3 regions of the Lactobacillus sp. 3B(2020) genome follow, and region 3 is predicted to be linked to each of the others. Evidence: a T-box and tRNA genes for the amino acid it is inferred to sense, from the RefSeq annotation. Region 3 holds a T-box; the other regions hold tRNA genes.
The links. A T-box is a leader RNA that pairs with one kind of tRNA and senses whether it is charged. The one in region 3 lies ahead of ileS (isoleucine--tRNA ligase), so its partner is inferred to be a tRNA-Ile.

Region 1 (6,249 bases), 1.1 Mb from region 3:
TTATGGGATCAAGCAAGAAAAGATTACCTATATCCCAAATTTCGTTGATTCTAGTCACTTTTTCCCGGTTGATACTAAAAAAAAGGAGCAGTTGCGGATTAAATATCAAATTCCCCAGGATCAGTTTGTTGTTTTTGGGAGTGGGCAACTCCAAGAGCGTAAGGGAATTTTTGATTTCATCCAGTTAGCAAAACAAAATCCGCAGACCCTTTTTATTTGGGCTGGTGGTTTTTCTTTCGGTGCGATCACCGATGGTTATAAGCAACTAAAGGCAGTAGTCAAAAATCCACCTACCAATTTGCGTTTTCCTGGGATTGTTTCTCGTGAAGTGATTGCTGAATATAATAATCTGGCGGACTTATTCTTATTACCGTCTTATAATGAATTATTTCCGATGTCGGTCCTGGAAGCTTTTAGTTGTGGAACACCAGTAATGCTAAGAGATTTAAGCCTCTATCATGGCATTATTGGGGGTTACTATGAACCAGCAACGGATTTAAAGATGATGCAAACAAAACTCCGCACTTTAAGCAAAGATCCCCAAGCTTTGGCTGAGTTGAGGGACAAGTCTTGCCAAGCAGCCAAACGATATTCGAAAGATCATCTAGCACAAGTCTGGAAACATTTTTATTTTTCGCAAGTAAAGGAGCACTAAAATGTCGCGAAAAAATTGGATTGTTTTAGTTTTGATGCTTCTTGTAGGAATTGGAATCTTTGCTTTTTCACTCCGAAATACAAATTTAACCCGGTTGAGTTATGATTTGGCTCACCTTAACTGGGGATGGTTTTTGATAGCTGTTTTGTGTATTTGTCTATATTTGGGTCTTGAAGGTGTTGTTGTAAAGATTTTTATGACTGACCGGTACCCGTCCTTTACTTGGAAGGATGCTTTGCGCTTACCATTAATTGAACAATTATTTAATGGTATAACACCGTTTTCAACGGGAGGGCAACCAGCCCAACTGATGGCAATGCTGCAGTCGGGGGTTGAAGGTGGTTTGGCCAGCTCGGTGTTATTAATGAAATTTGTGGTTTTCCAGGCCATGATTGTCATCAATTTCTTGATTAGTATTTTAATCGGGTTTCATTATATTGCCGAAAAACTGCATGCCTTATCACTTTTTGTGCTTTTTGGTTTTACGATTCACCTGGCAGTAATAATTGCTCTTTTAATGGTAATGTATTGGTATTCTTTCACGAAACGATTAGTTAAGACCGCTTTAGTACCGGTAAGATGGTTTGGTGGACAGCAACGTTACCAAAAAATATGGGAAAGATTAGATACAAAGATTGATACTTTTTATCAAGAAAGCGTCAAAATGAAACGAGAGTACCATAAATTAGGAAAGGTTGCAGTGGTCACTCTGTTACAATTATTGGCTTATTATATTATTCCCTATTTTATTCTTTTAGCTTTAGGAGTTAATGGAATCAATCTCATTATGGTGATGAGCTTACATGTCCTTATTTTTATGATTATTTCCTTATTTCCAATTCCAGGAGGAACGGGTGGGGCAGAGTATAGCTTTTCAGTGCTTTTCTTGAGTTTCACTCATTCTCAAAGTAAATTGGTTTTAGCCATGTTCTTATGGCGTCTTTTAACTTACTATTTTGGAATGTTTGCTGGAATGTTTGCCATGATGATTAAACCAGATAAAGTTGAAAATTAAAAAGAGTCTGTGCAATCCAAAGGGTTTGCATAGGCTCTTTTTTTCGTTAAAATCAAATTGGGTGAGATGAAAATGATGAAATCGAAATTAATACCAATTATTAAGCGCCTCCAAGCGATGACATTGGCTAAAGATGCTCATGATCAACGCCGTGAATTTACGGCATATGGGGTTTATGTCTGTGAGGTAATTTATCGACAGTCGGAAAACGAGTTTATTATCGTCCGCAATCGTGAGCAAGAACAATTAGTTTTTGATGACCTGGACTTAGCAGCAATTGAGATCTTTAATTGCCTATATGATTTTTATGAAAGCTTTTAACTGAACTATTATTGCTTCATAATGAATTATAGTAGATAATTTACGAATAATTAGCCATTAATGAACGTGAATAACAAAGAAAAACAAAAAAGTTAAAAATAATTTGTGAAGATGATTGACAATTACTAATAGTTACCTGTATAGTAGTTATCGTTGTCACGGCAATTGAAAGTTTCAATAAAAACTTCTTGACGTAAAGTTAATGCTTTGGTAACATATAAGAGTTGCTGATGAGCTTAGTAATTAAGAACTCCAAAAATGATTTAAAAAAGTTCTTGACATCTTCTAAATCAGATGCTATAATAACTAAGCGCTAGGAATTATTTTTCCAAGCAATTCGGTAGACCTTTGAAAACTGAATAAAGTTTCGACGAATCAAATGTGTAGGGTCCTTGATCGTAATGATCGAGGCAAAACATTTGCGAAGTCAATTCGCTTAATTTATTTTTGAGAGCTATCTCAAATTCTTATTTTATATGAGAGTTTGATCCTGGCTCAGGATGAACGCCGGCGGTGTGCCTAATACATGCAAGTCGTACGCGTTGGCCCAACTGATTGATGATGCTTGCATCTGATTGACGTTGGTTTACCAACGAGTGGCGGACGGGTGAGTAACACGTAGGCAACCTGCCCAGAAGCGGGGGACAACATTTGGAAACAAGTGCTAATACCGCATAACAACATTAACCGCCTGGTTAATGTTTAAAAGATGGTTTCGGCTATCACTTCTGGATGGGCCTGCGGCGCATTAGCTTGTTGGTGAGGTAATGGCTTACCAAGGCAATGATGCGTAGCCGAGTTGAGAGACTGATCGGCCACAATGGAACTGAGACACGGTCCATACTCCTACGGGAGGCAGCAGTAGGGAATCTTCCACAATGGGCGCAAGCCTGATGGAGCAACACCGCGTGAGTGAAGAAGGGTTTCGGCTCGTAAAGCTCTGTTGTTGAAGAAGAACATGCTAGAGAGTAACTGTTCTAGTATTGACGGTATTCAACCAGAAAGTCACGGCTAACTACGTGCCAGCAGCCGCGGTAATACGTAGGTGGCAAGCGTTATCCGGGTTTATTGGGCGTAAAGCGAGCGCAGGCGGTTTTCTAAGTCTGATGTGAAAGCCTTCGGCTTAACCGAAGAAGTGCATCGGAAACTGGATGACTTGAGTGCAGAAGAGGGCAGTGGAACTCCATGTGTAGCGGTGGAATGCGTAGATATATGGAAGAACACCAGTGGCGAAGGCGGCTGCCTGGTCTGCAACTGACGCTGAGGCTCGAAAGCATGGGTAGCGAACAGGATTAGATACCCTGGTAGTCCATGCCGTAAACGATGAGTGCTAGGTGTTGGAGGGTTTCCGCCCTTCAGTGCCGCAGCTAACGCATTAAGCACTCCGCCTGGGGAGTACGACCGCAAGGTTGAAACTCAAAGGAATTGACGGGGGCCCGCACAAGCGGTGGAGCATGTGGTTTAATTCGAAGCTACGCGAAGAACCTTACCAGGTCTTGACATCTTGCGCCAACCCTAGAGATAGGGCGTTCCCTTCGGGGACGCAATGACAGGTGGTGCATGGTCGTCGTCAGCTCGTGTCGTGAGATGTTGGGTTAAGTCCCGCAACGAGCGCAACCCTTGTTACTAGTTGCCAGCATTTAGTTGGGCACTCTAGTGAGACTGCCGGTGACAAACCGGAGGAAGGTGGGGACGACGTCAGATCATCATGCCCCTTATGACCTGGGCTACACACGTGCTACAATGGACGGTACAACGAGTTGCGAACTCGCGAGGGCAAGCTAATCTCTTAAAACCGTTCTCAGTTCGGACTGCAGTCTGCAACTCGACTGCACGAAGTCGGAATCGCTAGTAATCGCGGATCAGCATGCCGCGGTGAATACGTTCCCGGGCCTTGTACACACCGCCCGTCACACCATGGGAGTTTGCAATGCCCAAAGTCGGTGGGGTAACCTTTTGGAGCCAGCCGCCTAAGGCAGGGCAGATGACTGGGGTGAAGTCGTAACAAGGTAGCCGTAGGAGAACCTGCGGCTGGATCACCTCCTTTCTAAGGAATTAATCGGAAACCTACACAGCGTTGAAACTTTGTTCAGTTTTGAGGGGTTTACCTCTCAATTTAATAGCTCGCTTATTTGGGCCTATAGCTCAGTTGGTTTAGAGCGCACGCCTGATAAGCGTGAGGTCGGTGGTTCGAGTCCACTTAGGCCCATTATGGGGAATTAGCTCAGCTGGGAGAGCACCTGCTTTGCAAGCAGGAGGTCATCGGTTCGATCCCGATATTCTCCATTACCAACGATAGTTGGTAAAAGTTTGTACTTTGAAAACTAAATAATATCTTTTCTAAATAATCAAGAAAACCGAGAACACCGCGTTATTTGAGTTTTTAACGAATATAATCGCTATCTCAATTAACTCGATTGATCGTCGATCAATCAGGTTAAGTTACAAAGGGCGCATGGTGAATGCCTTGGTACTAGGAGCCGATGAAGGACGGGACTAACACCGATATGCTTCGGGGAGTGGTAAGTACACTTTGATCCGGAGATTTCCGAATGGGGAAACCTAACTAACTTAGTCGTTAGTTGCTTGACTAGTGAATTCATAGCTAGTAAGCGGTAGACGCAGTGAACTGAAACATCTAAGTAGCTGCAGGAAGAGAAAGAAAAATCGATTTCCTGAGTAGCGGCGAGCGAAACGGAAAGAGCCCAAACCAACGAGCTTGCTTGTTGGGGTTGTAGGACTGAACGTTTGAGTTACCAAGGGGCAAGGTAGTCGAAGCAGTTGGGAAGCTGCACCAGAGATGGTGATAGTCCAGTAGACGAAACCTTACCCCCTCAGTTCAGGATCCTGAGTACGGCGGGACACGTGAAACCCCGTCGGAATCCGCGAGGACCATCTCGCAAGGCTAAATACTCCCTAGTGACCGATAGTGAACCAGTACCGTGAGGGAAAGGTGAAAAGCACCCCGGGAGGGGAGTGAAAGAGTTCCTGAAACCATGTGCCTACAAGCTGTCGGAGCCCGTTAATGGGTGACGGCGTGCCTCTTGCAGAATGAACCGGCGAGTCATGATTACGTGCAAGGTTAAGGTGGAAAAACCGGAGCCGTAGCGAAAGCGAGTCTGAAATGGGCGTACGAAGTACGTAGTTATGTACCCGAAACCAGGTGACCTACCCATGTCCAGGATGAAGGTGCGGTAAAACGCACTGGAGGTCCGAACCCGTGTCTGTTGAAAAAGGCTGGGATGAGGTGTGGGTAGCGGTGAAATTCCAAACGAACTTGGAGATAGCTGGTTCTCTCCGAAATCTCTTTAGGGGGAGCCTCGGAATTAAGAATCTTGGAGGTAGAGCACTGTTTGAACACGGGGCCCGTCATGGGTTACCAACTTCAGATAAACTCCGAATGCCATCGATTCATGTCCGGGAGTCAGACGATGAGTGATAAGATCCACCGTCGAAAGGGGAACAGCCCAGATCACCAGTTAAGGTCCCAAAATATATGCTAAGTGGAAAAGGATGTGGAGTTGCATAGACAACTAGGATGTTGGCTCAGAAGCAGCCATCATTTAAAGAGTGCGTAATAGCTCACTAGTCGAGTGATCCTGCGCCGAAAATGTACCGGGGCTAAGCATATTACCGAAACTGTGGATTCAACCGTTAGGTTGAATGATAGGAGAGCGTTCTAAGGGCGATGAAGTTAGACCGTGAGGACTAGTGGAGCGCTTAGAAGTGAGAATGCCGGTATGAGTAGCGAAAGACAGGTGAGAATCCTGTCCACCGAATGACTAAGGTTTCCTGGGGAAGGCTCGTCCTCCCAGGGTAAGTCGGGACCTAAGGCGAGGCCGAAAGGCGTAGTCGATGGCTAACAGGTTGAGATTCCTGTACTAGTTAGTTGCGTTTGAATGATGGAGGGACGCAGAAGGCTAAACGATCCGGACGATTGGAAGTGTCCGGCCAAGCAGTAAGTTAGGGTTAGAGTTAAATGTTTTAATCCGGGTTAACAAGCTGTGATGGGGAGTGAAATTATAGTAGCGAAGTCGTTGATGTCACGCTGCCGAGAAAAGCTTCTAGTGAGTAACTAACTACCCGTACCGCAAACCGACACAGGTAGTCGAGGAGAGAATCCTAAGGTGAGCGAGTGAACTCTCGTTAAGGAACTCGGCAAAATGACCCCGTAACTTCGGGAGAAGGGGTGCTGGTCGCAAGACCAGCCGCAGTGAAAAGGCCCAGGCGACTGTTTATCAAAAACACAGGTTTCTGC
Region 2 (6,249 bases), 1.0 Mb from region 3:
GGTTGAATCCACAGTTTCGGTAATATGCTTAGCCCCGGTACATTTTCGGCGCAGGATCACTCGACTAGTGAGCTATTACGCACTCTTTAAATGATGGCTGCTTCTGAGCCAACATCCTAGTTGTCTATGCAACTCCACATCCTTTTCCACTTAGCATATATTTTGGGACCTTAACTGGTGATCTGGGCTGTTCCCCTTTCGACGGTGGATCTTATCACTCATCGTCTGACTCCCGGACATGAATCGATGGCATTCGGAGTTTATCTGAAGTTGGTAACCCATGACGGGCCCCGTGTTCAAACAGTGCTCTACCTCCAAGATTCTTAATTCCGAGGCTCCCCCTAAAGAGATTTCGGAGAGAACCAGCTATCTCCAAGTTCGTTTGGAATTTCACCGCTACCCACACCTCATCCCAGCCTTTTTCAACAGACACGGGTTCGGACCTCCAGTGCGTTTTACCGCACCTTCATCCTGGACATGGGTAGGTCACCTGGTTTCGGGTACATAACTACGTACTTCGTACGCCCATTTCAGACTCGCTTTCGCTACGGCTCCGGTTTTTCCACCTTAACCTTGCACGTAATCATGACTCGCCGGTTCATTCTGCAAGAGGCACGCCGTCACCCATTAACGGGCTCCGACAGCTTGTAGGCACATGGTTTCAGGAACTCTTTCACTCCCCTCCCGGGGTGCTTTTCACCTTTCCCTCACGGTACTGGTTCACTATCGGTCACTAGGGAGTATTTAGCCTTGCGAGATGGTCCTCGCGGATTCCGACGGGGTTTCACGTGTCCCGCCGTACTCAGGATCCTGAACTGAGGGGGTAAGGTTTCGTCTACTGGACTATCACCATCTCTGGTGCAGCTTCCCAACTGCTTCGACTACCTTGCCCCTTGGTAACTCAAACGTTCAGTCCTACAACCCCAACAAGCAAGCTCGTTGGTTTGGGCTCTTTCCGTTTCGCTCACCGCTACTCAGGAAATCGATTTTTCTTTCTCTTCCTGCAGCTACTTAGATGTTTCAGTTCACTGCGTCTACCGCTTACTAGCTATGAATTCACTAGTCAAGCAACTAACGACTAAGTTAGTTAGGTTTCCCCATTCGGAAATCTCCGGATCAAAGTGTACTTACCACTCCCCGAAGCATATCGGTGTTAGTCCCGTCCTTCATCGGCTCCTAGTACCAAGGCATTCACCATGCGCCCTTTGTAACTTAACCTGATTGATCGACGATCAATCGAGTTAATTGAGATAGCGATTATATTCGTTAAAAACTCAAATAACGCGGTGTTCTCGGTTTTCTTGATTATTTAGAAAAGATATTATTTAGTTTTCAAAGTACAAACTTTTACCAACTATCGTTGGTAATGGAGAATATCGGGATCGAACCGATGACCTCCTGCTTGCAAAGCAGGTGCTCTCCCAGCTGAGCTAATTCCCCATAATGGGCCTAAGTGGACTCGAACCACCGACCTCACGCTTATCAGGCGTGCGCTCTAAACCAACTGAGCTATAGGCCCAAATAAGCGAGCTATTAAATTGAGAGGTAAACCCCTCAAAACTGAACAAAGTTTCAACGCTGTGTAGGTTTCCGATTAATTCCTTAGAAAGGAGGTGATCCAGCCGCAGGTTCTCCTACGGCTACCTTGTTACGACTTCACCCCAGTCATCTGCCCTGCCTTAGGCGGCTGGCTCCAAAAGGTTACCCCACCGACTTTGGGCATTGCAAACTCCCATGGTGTGACGGGCGGTGTGTACAAGGCCCGGGAACGTATTCACCGCGGCATGCTGATCCGCGATTACTAGCGATTCCGACTTCGTGCAGTCGAGTTGCAGACTGCAGTCCGAACTGAGAACGGTTTTAAGAGATTAGCTTGCCCTCGCGAGTTCGCAACTCGTTGTACCGTCCATTGTAGCACGTGTGTAGCCCAGGTCATAAGGGGCATGATGATCTGACGTCGTCCCCACCTTCCTCCGGTTTGTCACCGGCAGTCTCACTAGAGTGCCCAACTAAATGCTGGCAACTAGTAACAAGGGTTGCGCTCGTTGCGGGACTTAACCCAACATCTCACGACACGAGCTGACGACGACCATGCACCACCTGTCATTGCGTCCCCGAAGGGAACGCCCTATCTCTAGGGTTGGCGCAAGATGTCAAGACCTGGTAAGGTTCTTCGCGTAGCTTCGAATTAAACCACATGCTCCACCGCTTGTGCGGGCCCCCGTCAATTCCTTTGAGTTTCAACCTTGCGGTCGTACTCCCCAGGCGGAGTGCTTAATGCGTTAGCTGCGGCACTGAAGGGCGGAAACCCTCCAACACCTAGCACTCATCGTTTACGGCATGGACTACCAGGGTATCTAATCCTGTTCGCTACCCATGCTTTCGAGCCTCAGCGTCAGTTGCAGACCAGGCAGCCGCCTTCGCCACTGGTGTTCTTCCATATATCTACGCATTCCACCGCTACACATGGAGTTCCACTGCCCTCTTCTGCACTCAAGTCATCCAGTTTCCGATGCACTTCTTCGGTTAAGCCGAAGGCTTTCACATCAGACTTAGAAAACCGCCTGCGCTCGCTTTACGCCCAATAAATCCGGATAACGCTTGCCACCTACGTATTACCGCGGCTGCTGGCACGTAGTTAGCCGTGACTTTCTGGTTGAATACCGTCAATACTAGAACAGTTACTCTCTAGCATGTTCTTCTTCAACAACAGAGCTTTACGAGCCGAAACCCTTCTTCACTCACGCGGTGTTGCTCCATCAGGCTTGCGCCCATTGTGGAAGATTCCCTACTGCTGCCTCCCGTAGGAGTATGGACCGTGTCTCAGTTCCATTGTGGCCGATCAGTCTCTCAACTCGGCTACGCATCATTGCCTTGGTAAGCCATTACCTTACCAACAAGCTAATGCGCCGCAGGCCCATCCAGAAGTGATAGCCGAAACCATCTTTTAAACATTAACCAGGCGGTTAATGTTGTTATGCGGTATTAGCACTTGTTTCCAAATGTTGTCCCCCGCTTCTGGGCAGGTTGCCTACGTGTTACTCACCCGTCCGCCACTCGTTGGTAAACCAACGTCAATCAGATGCAAGCATCATCAATCAGTTGGGCCAACGCGTACGACTTGCATGTATTAGGCACACCGCCGGCGTTCATCCTGAGCCAGGATCAAACTCTCATATAAAACAAGAATTTGAGATAGCTCTCAAAAATAAATTAAGCGAATTGACTTCGCAAATGTTTTGCCTCGATCATTAAGATCAAGGACCCTACACATTTGATTCGTCGAAACTTTATTCAGTTTTCAAAGGTCTACCGAATTGCTTGGAAAGTTAATTCCCAGCGCTTAGTCATTATATCATCTGGTTTAGAAGATGTTAAGAACTTTTTTGAATTATTTTGAAGCTCTTAATTACTAAGCTCATCAGCAACTCTTACATGTTATCAAATCATCAACTCTTTGTCAACTACTTTTTTAATTAACTTTTGTTGATCAGCAGTGAATTTACTTAACTGCCGTGACAACGATATCTAATATACAGGGTTCCCTAGCCTCTGTCAACAAAATTTCGAAATTAATTTTCAATTTTTTTATCTCCGAATTTTAACTTTATTCAATTTCTAAATCATCGCTGAATCACTAACTTTATTCCCGTTTTTCGATGAATCACCCGGCTTTAATATTTAGAATTTTGGGTATCAACATCCCGATTTCAAAGTAAAATTTGCAGATACTTTTTACAATTTCCATTTAATTTAAATCTCGTTTCTAACTTCAGCAAATAAAAAAAGCCCAGGGTAGTTTCAAAACTACTCTGAGCTTAGCAATTATTACTTCTTTGGCCGCATGGTTGGGAAGAGCAAAACATCCCGAATCGACTTAGCATCAGTCAAGAGCATGACTAACCGGTCAATGCCAACCCCGAGTCCCCCCGTAGGTGGCATTCCGTATTCGAGGGCTTCCACGAAGTCTTCATCGATTGGTTGGTATTCATCATTCCCTTGAGCATGTTCTTCGGCTTGCTTTTCAAACCGTTGCCGTTGATCAATTGGGTCGTTTAATTCACTAAAGGCGTTAGCAAATTCACTACCTAAAATATAAAGTTCAAATCGGTCAGTAAACCGTGAATCTTGTTCGTTAACTTTAGCCAATGGTGAAATTTCAACTGGGTGCCCATAAATAAAGACTGGTTCTTGGAGCTGGTCTTGGACCTTTTCTTCAAAGAAGGCGTTGATAATGTGGCCAACCTTCCACCAATCTTCATATTCAATTCCATTTTCGTCAGCGAGCTTCTTAGCGTCATCGTCTGACATCGGTTCCCAGAAATCAATCCCGGTGTACTTCTTAATTGCATCCACCATGTGCATCCGGGCAAATGGCTTGGTAAAGTCCATTTCATGCCCTTGATAAGTAAACTTAAGGTTCGGGTGAACAGCCTTAGTAGCGGCCTTGACGATCCCTTCCGTTTCTTCCATCACATCATTGAAGTCAAAGTACGCAGCATACGTTTCCATCGTATCAAACTCAGGATTGTGGCGCAGATCCATCCCCTCGTTCCGGAAAATCCGCCCTAGTTCATAAACCCGTTCCATTCCCCCAACAATCAACCGCTTCAACCGTAATTCGGTCGCAATCCGCATGTACATATCGATATCAAGGGCGTTATGGTGCGTAATAAATGGCCGAGCTTCAGCACCAGAAGCCACATTTTCCAAAATTGGGGTTTCTACTTCCGTAAAATCATTGTCATCCATGTACCGCCGAATGGCCTTGATGATTTTAGTCCGGTTTTGGAAACGTTCAAAGCTTTCCCGGTTGGTAATTAAGTCCAGGTAACGTTGCCGGTAAACCAATTCAGGGTCTTGAAGACCATGGTACTTATCTGGTAATGGCCGTAATGCCTTCGTTAAGAAGGTGATTTCAGAGGCCCGGACAGTCAATTCACCAACTTTGGTCTTAATAACATCCCCCCGGATCCCCCAGAAGTCACCAATATCAGATTCCTTAAAAAGCTTATAAGCTTCTTCGCCAACCCGGTCTTGCCGAATGTAGAACTGAATCCGCCCACCACGGTCAAGCAGGTCACCAAAGCTAGCCTTACCGCTTCCCCGCTTAGCGATCATCCGTCCAGCGATCGTAACCATGTTACCCTGTTCAAGTAAGAGCTCGCCACTGAGTTCGCCATACTTAGCGCGGATATCCGTTGAAATATCATGGTCAGGAACAAACCGGTGGCCAAATGGCGCAACACCAGCATCCCGCAAAGCTTGCATCTTTTCTCGACGAACGATCATCTGGTCGTTCAATTTTTCTTCTGCCATCTTAAAGTGATCCTCCTCTACTGTGCTCGGCGCATTTGCTTTCTTTGCTCCAGGCTTTCAATAAATTCATCAAAAATATCGTTAACTTCTTGTTGAGTCTTGGCTTCCATGACCTTAACCTTGGTCCGGGCTGACCGCGGAATTCCCTTTAGGTAATATGCTGCTTGACCGCGGAATTCAGGAACCGCATTGTGCTCTCCTTTAAGCTCAATCAGCCGGGCGAGGTGGTCCTTAGCCGTTTGTAACTTTTCCGCTGGGGTAGCTTCTGGTAATAATTCGCCCGTTTCAAGGTAATGAACCGTTTGGGTTAACATCCAAGGATTTCCCATGGCAGCTCGGCCAATCATAATTGCATCAGCGCCAGTATAATCCAAGACATACTTAGCATCTTCAGCTGAGCGGATATCGCCGTTTGCCATAAATGGAATCGTCAACTGGCTGGCAACTTCTTTTAAGATATCCCAGTCGGCATGACCAGAATACATTTGTTTCCTGGTCCGGCCATGCATCGCTAAAGCAGCAGCTCCCGCTTTTTCAGCTGCCAGGGCGTTTTCAACGGCATAAATATGCTTGTCATCCCAACCAGTCCGCATCTTAACTGTAACTGGCTTTTTAACAGCGTCCACCACATAGGCAACCATTTCGTAAACTTTCTTTGGATCAAGTAACCACCGGGAACCCGCATCAATATTAACTACCTTGTTAACTGGGCATCCCATATTAATATCAATCACATCGGCGTCGGTATTTTGGTCAATAAACTTGGCCCCTTCGACTAAGGTTTCCTTGGTTCCCCCAAAAATTTGAATTCCCATTGGGTGTTCTGATGGATCAACCCCCGTCATAGAAAGGGTCTTTTTGTTTTTGTACATGATCCCCCGGTCAGAAATCATTTCACAAACGACGTATCCAGCGCCAAACTTTTTACAG
Region 3 (6,249 bases):
CCAGCACTGACCAAATGGATTTAAAGGGCGCTAGTATCAAAGTCATCGGTGTTGGTGGCGGTGGTGGAAATGCCGTCAACCAAATGATTAACGAAAAAGTCAAGGGAGTTGACTTTATCGTTGCTAATACTGATTTACAAGCCTTAGATGGTTCAGCCGCTCAAACTAAGATTCAATTGGGGCCTAAGTTGACCCGAGGATTAGGCGCCGGATCTAATCCAGAAGTTGGGGCCAAGGCAGCGCAAGAAAGTGAATCCCAGATTTCGAAGACGCTTGAAGGCGCTGATATGGTCTTTGTCACTGCCGGAATGGGTGGTGGTACCGGGACTGGTGCTGCTCCGGTAATCGCCAAGATTGCTAAAGACTCTGGTGCTTTAACGGTGGGGGTTGTGACCCGGCCATTTTCCTTTGAAGGGAGCCGGCGGGCTAAGTTGGCCGAAGAAGGGTTGGAACGCTTGAAAAAGAGTGTTGACACCTTAATTGTGGTTGCCAACAACCGCCTTTTGGAAATGATCGATAAGAAAACGCCAATGATGGAAGCCTTCAAGGAAGCTGATGACGTGCTTCGTCAAGGGGTTGAAGGGATTTCTGATTTGATCACTAATCCGGGATACATTAACTTGGACTTTGCTGATATTCGGCACACGATGACTAACCAAGGTTCTGCTTTGATGGGAATTGGTTCTTCAACTGGTGAAAACCGGGCAACGGAAGCAACTAAGAAGGCAATCTCATCACCATTATTGGAAGTTTCCATTGACGGGGCTGAACACGTCTTGGTAAACGTTACCGGTGGTAAGAACTTGTCAATGTTTGAAGCCCAAGAAGCTTCAAGCGTAATTCGTCAAGCCGCCAATACAAATGTTGATATTACCTTTGGGATGGCCATGGACGACAATCTAGGTGATGAAGTGCGGGTTACGGTTATCGCTACTGGTATTGATAAAAAGAAGCAAGACCAACGGCGAGCAGCGCAAGAACAAGCTAGCCAAGGACAACCAGTTGTGGAAGCCAATGAAAATGAAACGGCGCCATTGACTGAAGGAACTGGGGCACCGATCAATGAACCAGCAAGTGAAACCAAGACGGATCCATTTAGCGGCTGGGATGATGATCTGGGTACTAACTTGACTAATCGACAAAATGACAACTTTAATGATGTTGAAAAGCCTGACTTCAGTGTTCAAAATGATAATTTAACAAACGTCGACGATGAGGGCGAAGATCTTTCAACTCCAGCCTTCTTTAAGAATCGGCGGAAATGATCAGAAAGGGGGCGGTTGAATGGCTGGTAAGTTTTTTAGTAACTTTTTTGGAATTAGCGACGAACCAACTGCTACGGAATACTACGCTAAGGAAGCCCCTGTAACACCGGCAAAACAACCGGTTGTTAAACAAAATAATAAGGTCGTCTCAATCCAACAGGGAATTTCTCGGGAACCGGGGCGGATTGCCTTATTTGAACCGCGAATCTATAGCGACGTTAGGGAAATCAGCAAGCAGCTATTAAATGGCGAAGCCGTCATCGTTAACTTTAGTCAAGAGGACGAGCAAACTGGGCGGCGAACCTTAGATTTCTTAAATGGGATCGTTTTTGCGATTGATGGCAAGATTAAGCGGATCGGTGAAGAAATTTTCTTGTGTACCCCTAAGAATTATGAAGTTAGTGGTCGTGTCGGGTTGGACCTTCGACATGATAGTAACAATTTATAGGAGTGGTGAAGTGGTCGCTTTTATTGTGTGGGTAATTAGTAGTTTATTGAACTTATACACAACAGCAATTGTTGTTTGGTGTATTTTAACTTGGTTTCCAGGTGGCTTAAACTCAAAAGTTGGGGAATGGCTGACGAAGTTAGTGGGTCCCTACCTGGACTTTTTTGAACGGGTTATTCCGCCGCTTGGAGGGGTAAGCTTTGCGCCTGTGGTTGCGATCATGGTGCTTTGGTTTGCCCAATCAGGGATTAGATTTCTTGGTCAATTGCTTTAAGTTAGTAGTTGGATAGGAGTAGTTAGCAATGGTAAACGACTTTAGACAACATTTTCGACCTGAAGAAAATCCCTTTATTGATCAGGTTGAGGATTGGCTAAAACAGGTAATAAACGAATATCGGCCGGTTTTGACCGAATTTGCAAATCCCCGTCAGGTTTACATTGCTCAGACGTTGGTTAATCGTTATGATGACGTCAAGCTTGCTCATTGGGGTGGTTATCCACAAGCGGAAATGCAACGGTTGTTGTTTTACCCGTCTTATTTTAGCCCTCAAGCTGAAGATTTTAAGCTCCAACTATTGGAGATTGATTACCCAACGAAGTTTTTGGAGCTTCATCATCGACAAGTAATGGGAACCTTAATTGGCGAAGGCCTCGCGCGAACGACTTTTGGGGATATTTTAAAAGCCGACCTTCGGGTCCAGGTAATTGTCAAAGAAGAGATGGTTCCCTTTATTCGGCGCGAGATCACCCATGTTGGGAAAGCCAAGGTTAAATTTTTACCGGTTGATTTTGAAGCAGTCATTACCCCGGAGGTTGATTGGGAACCAGTCCAAACGACGGTTAGTTCGTTACGGTTAGATGTAATTATCGCTGCAGGGTTCAATTACTCGCGAAATCGGGCTAAGCAAACAATAGAACGGGGGCTGGTCCGGGTTAACTGGGAAACCATTGATCGCCCTGACTATGAGCTTGATGAATTTGATTTAATGTCGGTCCGGCATGCTGGAAGAATTCGGCTTTCCCAGATCGGTAATCGAAATAAAAAAGATAAATTACGTGTTATAATTGACGTTATAAAAGCATGATTTGGAGGAATGAATAATGACGTTGACGCCTGATGAAATCGCAAACAAGCAATTTGATTCAAAAATGCGAGGATTTAACCCCAACGAAGTAAAAGACTTTTTACGTCAAGTTGCTTCGACGGTTGCAGATTTGGCAGAGCAAAACCGGGCCTTAAGTGAACAAGTAAAGGCAAATGAAGAAAAGTTGAAGTACTTCACTGACTTGAAGGACTCACTTAATAAGTCAATTTTAGTTGCCCAAGAGGCGGCTGATAAAGTTAAGAGTAACGCTAAGCGTGAAGCTGAAATTGTGGTTCGGGAAGCCCAAAAGCAAGCAACTGATATTGTTTCAGAAGCTAACGACAAGTCTAACGCTGTCATCGAAAATGCAGCTAGTCAAACTCGGCGATTAACAACCGAAACTAATGATTTGAAGAAGCAAACCCGGATTTTCAGACAACGGCTCCAAGTGATGCTTGAATCCCAGCTCGAAGTGGTTAAGAGCAAAGATTGGGACGAATTATTAGCCAACGATGATTTGAGTCAATATGATGAAATTGAAAAGATCTTGGGTTCAAGGGTTGACAAGGTTTCAAATGAGAGTGTAGAATCAACGGCAACAAATCAATCAAGTCAATTTGATTTTGCGGCTACGCAAGGGGAAGCCCACGATCCGGAAATGGAAGTTCCAGCGATGCCAGCAGCGGAAGAACCTACTTCCCAAGCTAATGAACCGGAAAGCCAAACGGTAGTGATTTTCCCTGATGATGCTGACAAGCCAGCTGACTAGTTGATTATTCGCAAAGCAATGATGAGGACGGGCAGACGGCAATTAATTCTTAGCGAGGCAACAATTGGTGAGAGGTTGCTAATTAAGTTCGTCTGTAAATCACCTCGAGTGGATCCCTAAGTTTCTAGGGGATCTCGGTTCATGACCGTTATTCAATGACCAAGTTAGGGAGTTTCTCCCGAAAACAAGGGTGGTACCACGAAAACACTTCGTCCCTTTTGGGGCGGGGTGTTTTTTCATTTTAGCTTTGCAAAACATATTAAGGAGGAAGAGTCATGCGCGTTAAGGACACCTTAAACTTAGGTAAAACTAAGTTCCCAATGTGGGGCCATTTACCGGAAACTGAAGGCAAGCGGGAACAACTTTGGGAAGAAAACAAAGTTTATCAATTACGGCAAAAATTAAACGAGGGGAAGCCAACTTTTGTGCTTCATGATGGTCCTCCATACGCTAACGGAAATATTCACGTTGGTCACGCCATGAATAAGATTTCTAAGGACTTTATTGTTCGTTACAAGTCCATGACGGGCTACCGGGCCCCATACGTTCCTGGTTGGGATACTCACGGTTTACCAATTGAACACCAATTAACGAAAGCCGGATACGACCGGAAGAAGATGTCTACAGCAGAATTCCGGAACCTTTGTCGTGACTTTGCCCTTGAACAAGTGCAAAAGCAAATGGCAGGTTTTAAGCGGCTTGGAGTTAGTGGGGATTGGGAACACCCTTACTTAACTTTGCACAAGGAATTTGAAGCCGCGCAAATTAAGGTTTTTGGTGCCTTTGCCAAGAAGGGACTCTTATACCAAGCTAAGAAGCCGGTTTACTGGTCATGGTCTTCTGAATCAGCATTAGCCGAAGCTGAAGTTGAATATCACGATGTAGTTGCTAAGACCGCTTTCTTCGTTGAACAAGTTAAGGATGGTAAAGACTTACTTGATGACAACACATATCTGGTCGTTTGGACGACGACGCCTTGGACGATTCCCGCTTCGGAAGCCGTTGCGGTTAATGCCGATTACGAATACGTGGTGGTAAAGCCAGCTAATGATGATCGGCAGTTTGTTGTTGCCGGCAGTTTATTAGCTGAATTAAGTGAAAAGCTTGGTTGGGAAGATGTTGAGACGGTTAAGGTCTTGAAAGGGAAAGACTTGGAAGGCATGGTTACTAACCACCCTTACCTTGATCGCGACCTTTTAGTTGGCCTTGGTGATTATGTTACTGATGATACCGGGACGGGGTTAGTTCACACGGCTCCTGGTTACGGGGACGATGACTACCGTTTCGGTTTGAAGTACAACTTACCAATCTTCGCTCCAATGGATGATCAAGGGCATTTGACGGCTGAAAATGGGGATGGCTTTGATGGCGTCTTCTACCAAGATGCGGACGACATTTCCTTGGAAAAATTGAAGGCAAACAACGCCCTCTTACTCCAAGAACCATTGAAGCACTCCTACCCATTTGATTGGCGGACCAAGCAACCAATTGTCTTCCGGGCCACTGATCAATGGTTTGTTTCCATCGATAAAATGCGGGACGAAATTTTGAACGCGGTGGATGAAGTTCAGTACAAACCAGAATGGGGTAAGGTTCGACTATACAACATGCTTCGTGACCGGGGTGACTGGGTTATCTCCCGGCAACGGGTTTGGGGAGTTCCGCTCCCAATCTTCTATGCTGAAGATGGGACCCCAATCATGACGGAAGAAACGATTAACCACGTTTCTGATCTTTTCCGCGAATATGGTTCAAATGTCTGGTTTGAACGGGACGCTAAGGATCTCTTACCAGAAGGTTTTACGAGTGAACATTCACCGAATGGTAAGTTTACTAAGGAAACCGACATCATGGATGTTTGGTTTGACTCTGGTTCTTCTCACCAAGGGGTTTTAGCCGAACGGGATTACTTAACTTACCCGGCAGATATGTATCTTGAAGGCTCTGACCAATACCGGGGTTGGTTCAATTCGAGTTTGATTACCAGTGTCGTGGTTTCCGGTCATGCACCATATAAGCAAATTCTTTCTCAAGGTTTTACCTTGGATAAGAAGGGGAATAAGATGTCCAAGTCCCTAGGAAACGTGATTGATCCAGCCAAGGTTGTCCAAAACATGGGGGCTGAAATTATCCGTCTTTGGGTAATGTCCGCTGATACCTCCGCTGATGTTCGGGTTTCAATGGGGACCTTCCAGCAAATCTCGGAAGCTTACCGGAAATTGCGGAACACTTTCCGCTTCTTGTTAGCGAACACGGCAGACTTTGATGCGGCTGAAGAAACAGTGGCCTTCGAGAAGCGGACGGAAGTTGACCAATACATGACGGTTAACTTCAACCACTTCTTAGCTGGCATGCGTAAGGACTTCGACAACTTTGACTTTTTGAGTGCATACAAGCGGTTAATTAACTTTGTTAACAACGACTTGTCAGCCTTCTACATGAACGTCGCCAAAGATGTCCTTTACATTGAACCAGCTAAGTCCTTAACGCGGAAGTCAATGCAAACGGTCTTCTACGAAATTTTAACGACTTTAGTTAAGTTGTTAACCCCAATCTTACCGCATACGACTGAAGAAGTATGGGAATACATGGATGAACCAGAGGACTTTGTTCAATTAACCGAGATTCCAGATGCCCAAAGCTTTGATGGCGAAGAAAGCTTACTTGCGCGTTGGGAAGCCT

Region 1: it encodes a tRNA-Ile, which carries the amino acid that the T-box ahead of ileS (isoleucine--tRNA ligase) is inferred to sense. The anticodon was not compared.
Region 2: it encodes a tRNA-Ile, which carries the amino acid that the T-box ahead of ileS (isoleucine--tRNA ligase) is inferred to sense. The anticodon was not compared.

The regions. Positions count from the first base shown of each region.
Region 1 is NZ_CP047410.1:394,465-400,713, forward strand. It holds gene GTO83_RS01825 (glycosyltransferase family 4 protein) at 1-655, shown strand, start outside; gene GTO83_RS01830 (lysylphosphatidylglycerol synthase transmembrane domain-containing protein) at 657-1,670, shown strand; gene GTO83_RS01835 (DUF1797 family protein) at 1,743-1,991, shown strand; rRNA gene GTO83_RS01840 (16S ribosomal RNA) at 2,464-4,038, shown strand; tRNA gene GTO83_RS01845 (tRNA-Ile) at 4,126-4,200, shown strand; tRNA gene GTO83_RS01850 (tRNA-Ala) at 4,205-4,277, shown strand; rRNA gene GTO83_RS01855 (23S ribosomal RNA) at 4,427-6,249, shown strand, end outside.
Region 2 is NZ_CP047410.1:343,474-349,722, reverse strand. It holds rRNA gene GTO83_RS01610 (23S ribosomal RNA) at 1-1,218, opposite strand, end outside; tRNA gene GTO83_RS01605 (tRNA-Ala) at 1,368-1,440, opposite strand; tRNA gene GTO83_RS01600 (tRNA-Ile) at 1,445-1,519, opposite strand; rRNA gene GTO83_RS01595 (16S ribosomal RNA) at 1,607-3,181, opposite strand; gene lysS (lysine--tRNA ligase) at 3,829-5,319, opposite strand; gene dusB (tRNA dihydrouridine synthase DusB) at 5,337-6,249, opposite strand, start outside.
Region 3 is NZ_CP047410.1:1,448,051-1,454,299, reverse strand. It holds gene ftsZ (cell division protein FtsZ) at 1-1,265, shown strand, start outside; gene GTO83_RS07240 (cell division protein SepF) at 1,285-1,713, shown strand; gene GTO83_RS07235 (YggT family protein) at 1,724-1,987, shown strand; gene GTO83_RS07230 (RNA-binding protein) at 2,016-2,798, shown strand; gene GTO83_RS07225 (DivIVA domain-containing protein) at 2,815-3,567, shown strand; T-box leader at 3,577-3,787, shown strand; gene ileS (isoleucine--tRNA ligase) at 3,843-6,249, shown strand, end outside.